Regions from separate parts of the Metapseudomonas boanensis genome, predicted to be linked through region 2. Evidence: predicted binding sites of a transcription regulator. Region 2 holds the regulator's gene; the other holds the start of a gene.
The links. Region 2 encodes sigma-54, which starts transcription at its own class of promoters, with help from an activator protein. Its sites were predicted from a motif close to ANTGGCATNNANNTTGCTNT; they were not measured.
Positions count from the first base shown of each region.

Region 1: a site for sigma-54 is predicted at 1,852-1,871, ahead of OXH74_RS26370 (CmpA/NrtA family ABC transporter substrate-binding protein). Genes of this name have one in related genera too.

Region 1 is NZ_CP113889.1:5,691,605-5,696,054, reverse strand. Features, by position in the region: gene OXH74_RS26375 (ANTAR domain-containing response regulator) at 1-495, opposite strand, end outside; gene OXH74_RS26370 (CmpA/NrtA family ABC transporter substrate-binding protein) at 517-1,731, opposite strand; gene OXH74_RS26365 (YgdI/YgdR family lipoprotein) at 1,930-2,139, opposite strand; gene acnB (bifunctional aconitate hydratase 2/2-methylisocitrate dehydratase) at 2,356-4,450, opposite strand, start outside.
Region 2 is NZ_CP113889.1:766,338-770,787, forward strand. Features, by position in the region: gene lptC (LPS export ABC transporter periplasmic protein LptC) at 1-373, shown strand, start outside; gene lptA (lipopolysaccharide transport periplasmic protein LptA) at 360-905, shown strand; gene lptB (LPS export ABC transporter ATP-binding protein) at 905-1,630, shown strand; gene OXH74_RS03585 (RNA polymerase factor sigma-54) at 1,776-3,272, shown strand; gene hpf (ribosome hibernation-promoting factor, HPF/YfiA family) at 3,356-3,664, shown strand; gene ptsN (PTS IIA-like nitrogen regulatory protein PtsN) at 3,674-4,138, shown strand; gene rapZ (RNase adapter RapZ) at 4,148-4,450, shown strand, end outside.

The DNA of each region.
Region 1 (4,450 bases), 790 kb from region 2:
CATTAGGGTATAGGCCTCCTCTTCGTTGCAGCTTTTCATCTTCATCAGCAGCCCTTTCGCCAGTTCGATGCGCTTGCGTTCGGCCAGTTGCTGGTCGCGGGCTGTGAGCTGGGCGCGTAACGCCTGGTCGCTTTCGAAACGGGCCATGGCGACGTCGAGAATAGGCTGGAGGCGATCGGCCTGAATGCCTTCGACGATGTAAGCGCTGACGCCGGATTGGATGGCCTGGCGCATGACATTGGGGTCGTGTTCGTCGGTGAACATGACGATGGGGCGAGGCTGGTCACGGCTTACCAGTACGACCTGCTCCATGACGTCCCGTCCAGGGGACTCAGTGTCGATGAGGATCACGTCCGGGCGAATTGCCTCGACCCGCGCCGGCAGATCGATGGTAAGGCCGGACTCGTCGATGACCTCGAAGCCGGCTTCGACCAGAGCGGCTCTCAGGCGGCCGACTTTCTTGGCGGTATCGTTGATCAGGAGAATGCGCAACATGATGTCGGTCTTCCCTCGCGGCTACAGGGCCATGGCCTGGGTGCTGCCAGCCAGTGCATGGATCGGGAAGCTGCGGGCATAGCCTGCTGGATCGCTACCGTCCCAGTGCTTGCCGTCGAGCAGTGTGGCGCTGCGCATGGGTTCGGGCACCTCGATGCCCAGTGCTCCAGCGGCCTGTTTGTAAAGATCGATCCGCTGAACCTGGCGTGCGATGCCGAGATAGTCTGGATCGTCACGCAACAGGCCCCAGCGACGGAATTGAGTCATGAACCACATGCCATCCGATAGGTAAGGCATGTTGACCCTTCCCTGGTCGAAGAACCGTAAGGGATGAGCGTCCTCCCACGCGTTGCCGAGACCGTCTTCGTAGTGCCCCAGAAAGCGTGGTTCGATAGCTGAAACAGGGACGTCGACATAGTCGCTGCCACTGATCAGCTGGGCCGTGCTGCGGCGATTCTCCGGGTTGTCTTCAATGAAACGGCTGGCCTCCAGCAGGGCCATGGTCAGGGCACGGGCTGTGTTGGGGTATTGCTCGGTAAATGCCTGGGTAACGGCGAGGACTTTCTCCGGATGATCGGACCAGATCATCTGGCTTGTGGCGAGGGTAAAGCCTTGGCCTTGCTCCACGGCCAGCGCGCCCCAGGGACCGCCAGCACAGAAGCCATCGATGCGGGCAGCCTTGAGGTGAGTGACCATCTGCGAGGGCGGCACCACCACTGTGTCGACGTCATGCAGCGGATGAATGCCTTGGGCCGCCAGCCAGTAGTTGAGCCACATGGCATGGGTGCCAGTAGGAAAGGTCTGGGCGAAGGTCAGGCGTGCACCGCCATGGAGCACGTGGCGGGTCAGTGCCTCTGAACTGGTCACGCCGGTGCGCTTGAGGGGTTCCGAGAGGTTGATGGCCTGACCGTTCTGGCACAGGGTCATCAGGATCGCCATGTCGGCAGTAGGGCCACCGATCCCGAACTGGATGCCATAGACCTGACCGTAGAGCGCCTGCGCGGCATCAAGCTCCCCGCCCAGCAGTTTGTCGCGCAGGGTTGCCCAGGATGCCTGGCGTTGCAGATTGAGTGTCAGCCCGTATGGCTGCGCGAATCCCTGAGTGGCGGCGACGATCAGGGAGGCCGAATCGGTCAGGGGCATGAAGCCCAGGTTGAGCATGCACTTTTCCGGGGCATCGCTGCCTGCCACCCAGTCCAGGCTGTCCGATCGTGTAGGGGTCTGCTTGTCGGTCATGGTTTCTTGCCACCTAATCAGCAAAATGGCGTCGCCCCAGAGCTGCCGGAGCTGCCACTGGCATCGACGCCATCGTCATCAACCCGCTCCGCTGTTGGAGTGAGTATTGGTGAACTGGCTAAAGCAAGCGATGTGCCAGTGGCTCAAAAAAAAGAAACCCCGCCAGGGCGGGGTCAAGGATTTGAGGCTGGAGCTACCTCAACGTTCGATGATCTGCTTCACCTGGGATTGGGGAATCTGTTGGGTGCGGCCCTCGTCGTCTTCGAACTCAATCATGCCGGTGTCCCGGTCCAGTTCGGGCTTCTCATGGGTGGTGATGATCTGGCCGTCGGCCGTGGCAATCAGGTATTCGCTGGAGCACGCAGCAAGGCCCAGCACGAAGATCACAATCAACACCGCCTGTTTCATCACTTAGCTCCGTCACGATTGTCCGCCCTTACATGGAACATAGCTGCTGCAGGTACGTCTGCAAGGCGGGGCGCGTGATTGCTTGCGGCCGGTTGCCACTGGGCTAGCGAAGCCCAATGTTCAGTGGCTCGGGGTCTTGTTGGGCTACGCGGCGTTGCGACAACGACCAAGAAAAAGCCCCGCACGGGGCGGGGCTTCTTCATGGCCGGTTAGGGCTTAGGCTTGAACGACCGGGATCTTGGCGTTCGCAGCGGCTTCCTTGTACTCGGCGATCTGGTCGAAGGACAGGTAGCGGTAGATATCGGCCGCCATGCTGTCGATGTTCTTCGCGTAGGCCATGTACTCCTCGACGGTCGGCAGTTTGCCCAGGATCGAGGCAACGGCCGCCAGCTCGGCGGAGGCCAGGAACACGTCGGTCGCGTCGCCCAGGCGGTTCGGGAAGTTACGGGTGGAGGTGGAGACCACGGTGGAACCGGTCTGTACGCGCGCCTGGTTACCCATGCACAGCGAGCAGCCCGGCATTTCCATGCGCGCACCGGCCTTGCCGTAGATGCCGTAGTAGCCTTCTTCGGTCAGCTGGTGGGCGTCCATCTTGGTCGGCGGGGCCAGCCACAGGCGGGTCGGAATGCCCCCTTTGACCTTGTCCAGCAGTTTGCCGGCGGCGCGGAAGTGACCGATGTTGGTCATGCAGGAGCCGATGAACACTTCATCGATCTTGCGACCTTGCACGCTGGACAGCAGGCGGGCGTCGTCCGGGTCGTTCGGGGCGCAGAGTACCGGCTCCTTGACCTCGGCCAGGTCGATCTCGATGACGGCGGCGTATTCGGCGTCCGGGTCGGCTGCCAGCAGGTTCGGCTTGGCCAGCCAGGCTTCCATCGCCTGGGCGCGACGCTCCAGGGTCCGGGCATCGCCGTAGCCTTCGCCGATCATCCAGCGCAGCAGGGTGATGTTGGACCTCAGGTACTCGGCGATGGCCTCTTCCGGCAGCTTGATGGTGCAACCGGCAGCGGAACGCTCGGCCGAGGCGTCGGACAGTTCGAAAGCCTGCTCGACGGTCAGGTCGTTGAGGCCTTCGATCTCGAGGATGCGGCCGGAGAAGATGTTTTTCTTGCCTTTCTTCTCGACGGTCAGCAGACCGGCCTGGATGGCGTAGTAGGGGATGGCGTGTACGAGGTCACGCAGGGTGATCCCGGGCTGCATCTTGCCCTTGAAGCGCACCAGTACCGATTCCGGCATGTCCAGCGGCATTACGCCGGTGGCAGCGGCGAAGGCCACCAGGCCGGAGCCGGCCGGGAAGCTGATGCCGATCGGGAAGCGGGTGTGCGAGTCACCGCCGGTGCCGACGGTGTCTGGCAGCAGCATGCGGTTCAGCCAGCTATGGATGATGCCGTCGCCCGGACGCAGGGACACACCGCCGCGGGTCTTGATGAAGTCCGGCAGGGTGTGGTGGGTGTTGACGTCGATGGGCTTCGGATAGGCGGCGGTGTGGCAGAAGGACTGCATCACCAGGTCGGCGGAGAAGCCGAGGCAGGCGAGGTCTTTCAGCTCGTCGCGAGTCATCGGGCCCGTGGTGTCCTGGGAACCGACGGTGGTCATCTTCGGCTCGCAGTAGGTGCCTGGACGCACGCCTTGGCCTTCCGGCAGACCGCAGGCACGGCCGACCATCTTCTGCGCCAGGGTGAAGCCCTTGCCGCTGTCGGCCGGGGACTCCGGCTTCTTGAACAGGTCGGAAGCGCCCAGGCCCAGCTCGGCACGGGCCTTCTCGGTCAGGCCACGGCCGATGATCAGCGGGATACGGCCGCCGGCGCGGACTTCGTCGAGCAGCACCGGAGTTTTCAGTTCGAAAGTCGTGACGACTTCGCCGCTGTCATGGCGAACGACCTTGCCTTCGTACGGGTAGACGTCGATGACGTCGCCCATGGCCAGGTTGGTGCAGTCGAATTCGATCGGCAGGGCGCCGGCATCTTCCATGGTGTTGTAGAAGATCGGGGCGATCTTGGTGCCGAAGCAGAAGCCACCGGCGCGCTTGTTCGGCACGAACGGGATGTCGTCGCCGAAGAACCACAGCACCGAGTTGGTGGCGGACTTGCGGGAAGAGCCGGTACCGACCACGTCACCGACGTAGGCGACCGGGAAGCCCTTGGCCTTGACCGCTTCGATCTGCTGCAGCGGGCCGATGGAGCCGGGCTGGACCGGTTCGATGCCGTCGCGGGCCATTTTCAGCATGGCCAGGGCATGCAGCGGGATATCCGGGCGGGACCAGGCGTCCGGGGCCGGGGACAGGTCGTCGGTGTTGGTTTCGCCGGGGACC
Region 2 (4,450 bases):
GACCAGCAAACGCCTCGAACATATCAAGGCGACTGATGTCACATTGCTGACCCAGCCTGATCTGCAGCTGTATCGCGGCACCGTCTATCCCTGGCATGTGCAGAGCGAGCGCGGCGAAGTCTTCCCTGGCGGTAGCCAGGTCGAACTGATCGATAGCGTCAGGGTCGCACGCACTGACGCCAAGGGCCGCCCCACTATTCTCACCACCAGCCGACTGACCGTGTTCCCGGATGAGGAATTTGCGCAGACCCAGCAAGCCGTTAAAATCGAAGCGGCTAACGGGGTCACCACGGCGCAAGGAATGAAAGCGTACTTGAATGACGGCAGGATGCTCCTGCAGTCCAACGTAAGAGGCCAGCATGAGGTTCGTTAATACCCTCCCCCTACTGCTCAGCCTGGGTGCCGCACTCGGAAGTGCCGCTGCCTGGGCCCTGCCGACGGACCGCGACCAGCCCATCCGGGTCCAGGCCGACAGCGCCGAACTGGACGACAAGCAGGGCGTCGCGGTTTACCGCGGCGACGTCATCATCACCCAGGGTACCCTGAAGATCACCGGCGACACGGTGACCATCACCCAGGACTCCAACGGCGACATCCAGGTCTTCACGTCGGTCGGCAAGCCTGCCTATTACGAACAGAAGCCGGCCGTCGACAAGGAGATCGTCAAGGCTTACGGCATGACCATCCAGTACTTTGCCAGCAATGAGCGCATCGTACTGATCGACCAGGCCAAGGTGATCCAGGAAGGCAATACCTTCGAAGGCGAGAAGATCGTCTATGACACCCAGCGTCAGATCGTGAATGCAGGGCGGGCCACCGGCACCAACGTCAGCACGCCGCGCCCGCGGATCGACATGGTCATCCAGCCCAAGAAGAAAGAGCAGAACGCGGGACAAGCACAGTAATGGCGACCCTCAAAGCCCAGCATCTGGCCAAAAGCTACAAGAACCGGCAGGTGGTACGAGACGTCAGCGTCTCGATCGATAGCGGCCAGATCGTTGGCCTGCTTGGCCCCAACGGTGCGGGCAAGACCACGTGCTTCTACATGATCGTGGGTTTGGTCAAAGCCGACCAGGGCCGAGTGCTGATTGACCATCAGGACGTTACCCACCAGCCCATGCACGGCCGCGCCCGCGCCGGTATCGGCTACCTGCCGCAGGAAGCCTCGATCTTCCGCAAGCTGAGCGTTGCCGACAACATCATGGCAATCCTGGAAACCCGCAAGGACCTGGATCGCGCCTCCCGTCGCAAGGAACTGGAGAGCCTGCTCCAGGAATTCCACATCAGCCATATCCGCGACAACCTCGGGATGAGCCTGTCCGGCGGTGAGCGACGCCGGGTGGAAATCGCCCGAGCGCTGGCCACGGCCCCGAAGTTCATCTTGCTGGACGAGCCCTTCGCGGGAGTCGACCCAATCTCAGTGGGTGACATCAAGCAGATCATCCACCATCTCAAGGCCAAGGGAATTGGCGTGCTCATCACGGATCACAATGTCCGCGAGACTCTGGATATCTGCGAGACTGCGTATATCGTCAGCGATGGCCAGCTGATTGCCGAGGGTGATGCCGAAGCAATCCTGGCCAACCAGTTGGTGAAGGAAGTCTACCTGGGCCATGAATTCCGTCTGTAGCCCGACAACCGATCTGTAAGGACGGGTTGCGAGAGCTAGGAAAATCCTTCAAGGTCAGGCATATAATTTGCTTCCTGGTGGCGCTTCGGCGCCCTGTAGTGGATGGCGCGTGAGCGCCGGCGAATAAGGTGCTAAGCCCCCTGCCATGAAACCATCGCTAGTCCTAAAGATGGGCCAGCAGCTGACGATGACTCCGCAGCTGCAACAGGCCATCCGCCTACTCCAACTGTCCACCCTCGATCTGCAGCAGGAGATCCAGGAGGCGCTGGAATCCAATCCCATGCTGGAACGACAGGAGGATGGCGAAGATTTCGACACCTCCGACCCCATGGCTGAAGGCGAGCAACTGACCAACACCTCCACCCAGGAATCCAGCTTCCAGGAATCCAGCGTCGAGGCTAATGCCGAAGCTCTGGAAGACGGCGAATGGCATGAACGCATCCCGAGCGAACTGCCAGTCGACACTGCCTGGGAAGACGTCTACCAAACCAGCGCCAGCAGCCTGCCTAGCAACGACGACGATGAGTGGGACTTCACCTCCCGCACGTCTGTCGGCGAAAGCCTGCAAAGCCATCTGCTGTGGCAGCTGAACCTCGCTCCGATGTCGGATACCGACCGGCTGATTGCCGTCACGCTCATCGACTGCATCAACAACGATGGCTACCTGGAAGAGTCCCTTGCGGAGATTGCCGAAGCCTTTGACCCGGAACTCGAGATCGAACTCGACGAGATCGAAGTGGTGCTACACCGCATCCAGCAGTTCGAGCCCGCCGGCATCGGTGCCCGCGACCTGCGCGAATGCCTGCTGCTGCAACTGCGCCAACTGCCGCTGAACACCCCCTGGCTGAGCGAAGCGCAACGCCTTGCGGGCGACTACCTGGACCTGCTGGGCAATCGCGACTACAGCCAGCTGATGCGCCGCATGAAGGTCAAAGAGGATGAGCTGCGCCAGATCATCGAATTGATCCAGGGGCTCAACCCGCGCCCTGGCTCGCAGATCGAGGCCAGCGAACCGGAATACGTCGTTCCCGACGTCATCGTGCGCAAGCACAACGAGCGCTGGTTGGTGGAGTTGAACCAGGAAGCCGTGCCACGCCTGCGGGTCAACCCCCATTACGCAGGTTTCGTCCGCCGTGCAGACTCCAGCGCCGACAATACCTTCATGCGCAACCAGCTTCAGGAAGCCAGGTGGTTCATCAAGAGTCTGCAGAGCCGGAACGAAACCCTGATGAAGGTCGCCACGCAGATTGTCGAGCATCAGCGTGGGTTCCTCGAATACGGCGACGAGGCAATGAAGCCACTCGTGCTGCACGACATCGCCGAGGCGGTAGGGATGCACGAGTCGACGATCTCCCGGGTAACCACCCAGAAATACATGCACACACCGCGCGGAATCTACGAGCTGAAGTACTTCTTCTCCAGCCACGTAAGCACTTCCGAAGGCGGCGAGTGCTCATCCACAGCGATCCGCGCAATCCTCAAAAAGCTGGTCGCAGCGGAAAATCCGAAAAAGCCGTTGAGTGACAGCAAGATCGCTGGTTTACTGGAAGCACAGGGTATCCAAGTGGCGCGTCGCACAGTTGCCAAGTACCGCGAATCCCTTGGGATCGCGCCTTCCAGTGAACGGAAGCGACTGATGTGATGCAGAATTGAGCCACGCCAAAGTGTTCCGGTGGCAGGCCCGTTAGCCTGTCTCATATACACGGGCAATAAGGAGAAAGCGGTATGCAAGTCAACATCAGTGGACATCAACTGGATGTGACCGACGCCCTGCGCAACTATGTTGTCGAGAAGTTCGAACGACTGGAGCGCCACTTTGACCGCATCACCAATGTTCAGGTGATCATGCAGGTGGAGAAACTCAAGCAACAAATTGAAGCTACCCTTCACGTTGCCGGCGGCGAAGTCGTTGCCAACGCGGAGCACGAAGACATGTACGCCGCCATAGACCTGCTCACTGACAAACTTGATCGCCAACTGATCAAACACAAGGAAAAGCAGCTTCACCGCCAGCAGGGCGCCACGGCCCGCTGACCTTACCCTATGATCCGACTTGAGCAAATCCTGACCCCCGGCCGTTCCCTCGTGAACGTGCCGGGCGGCAGCAAGAAACGCGTCCTCGAACAGATTGCCAACCTGGTCGCTCGCGACCTTCCCGAACTCGATGGTCAGGACATCTTCGAAAGCCTGGTATCGCGGGAAAAGCTCGGCTCCACGGGCTTTGGTAACGGTATCGCCATCCCCCATTGTCGGCTGACCGGCTGCAACTCGCCGATCAGCGCAGTGTTGCGCCTGGACGCCCCCGTAGACTTCGATGCCATCGACGGCGCACCGGTGGATCTGCTGTTCGTATTGCTGGTTCCAGAAGCCGCTACCGATGAACACCTTGAATTGCTACGCCAGATCGCCAGCATGCTGGACCGCAGCGATGTTCGCGATCGCCTGCGCCATGCAACGGACAGCGCCGACCTGTACAAGGTAGTCGTGGACGTCCAGAGCGGACGCTAGGACTGTGCAATGCGCCTGATCATCGTCAGCGGCCGCTCCGGCTCGGGGAAGAGCACGGCTCTCCACGTGCTCGAAGACAACGGTTTTTATTGCATCGACAACCTGCCGGCAGGCCTCCTGCCCGAGCTTGCTGAGCGGGCGTTTCTGCACACTGAGCTGCTCGAGCCGAAAGTCGCCGTCTCGATCGATGCCCGCAACCTGCCGAGCCAGCTGAAACGCTTCCCCGAGTTGCTCGCTGAAGTCCGGTCGCGCTATATCCAGTGCGATGTTCTCTACCTAGACGCCGAAGACGAGGTACTGCTCAACCGTTTC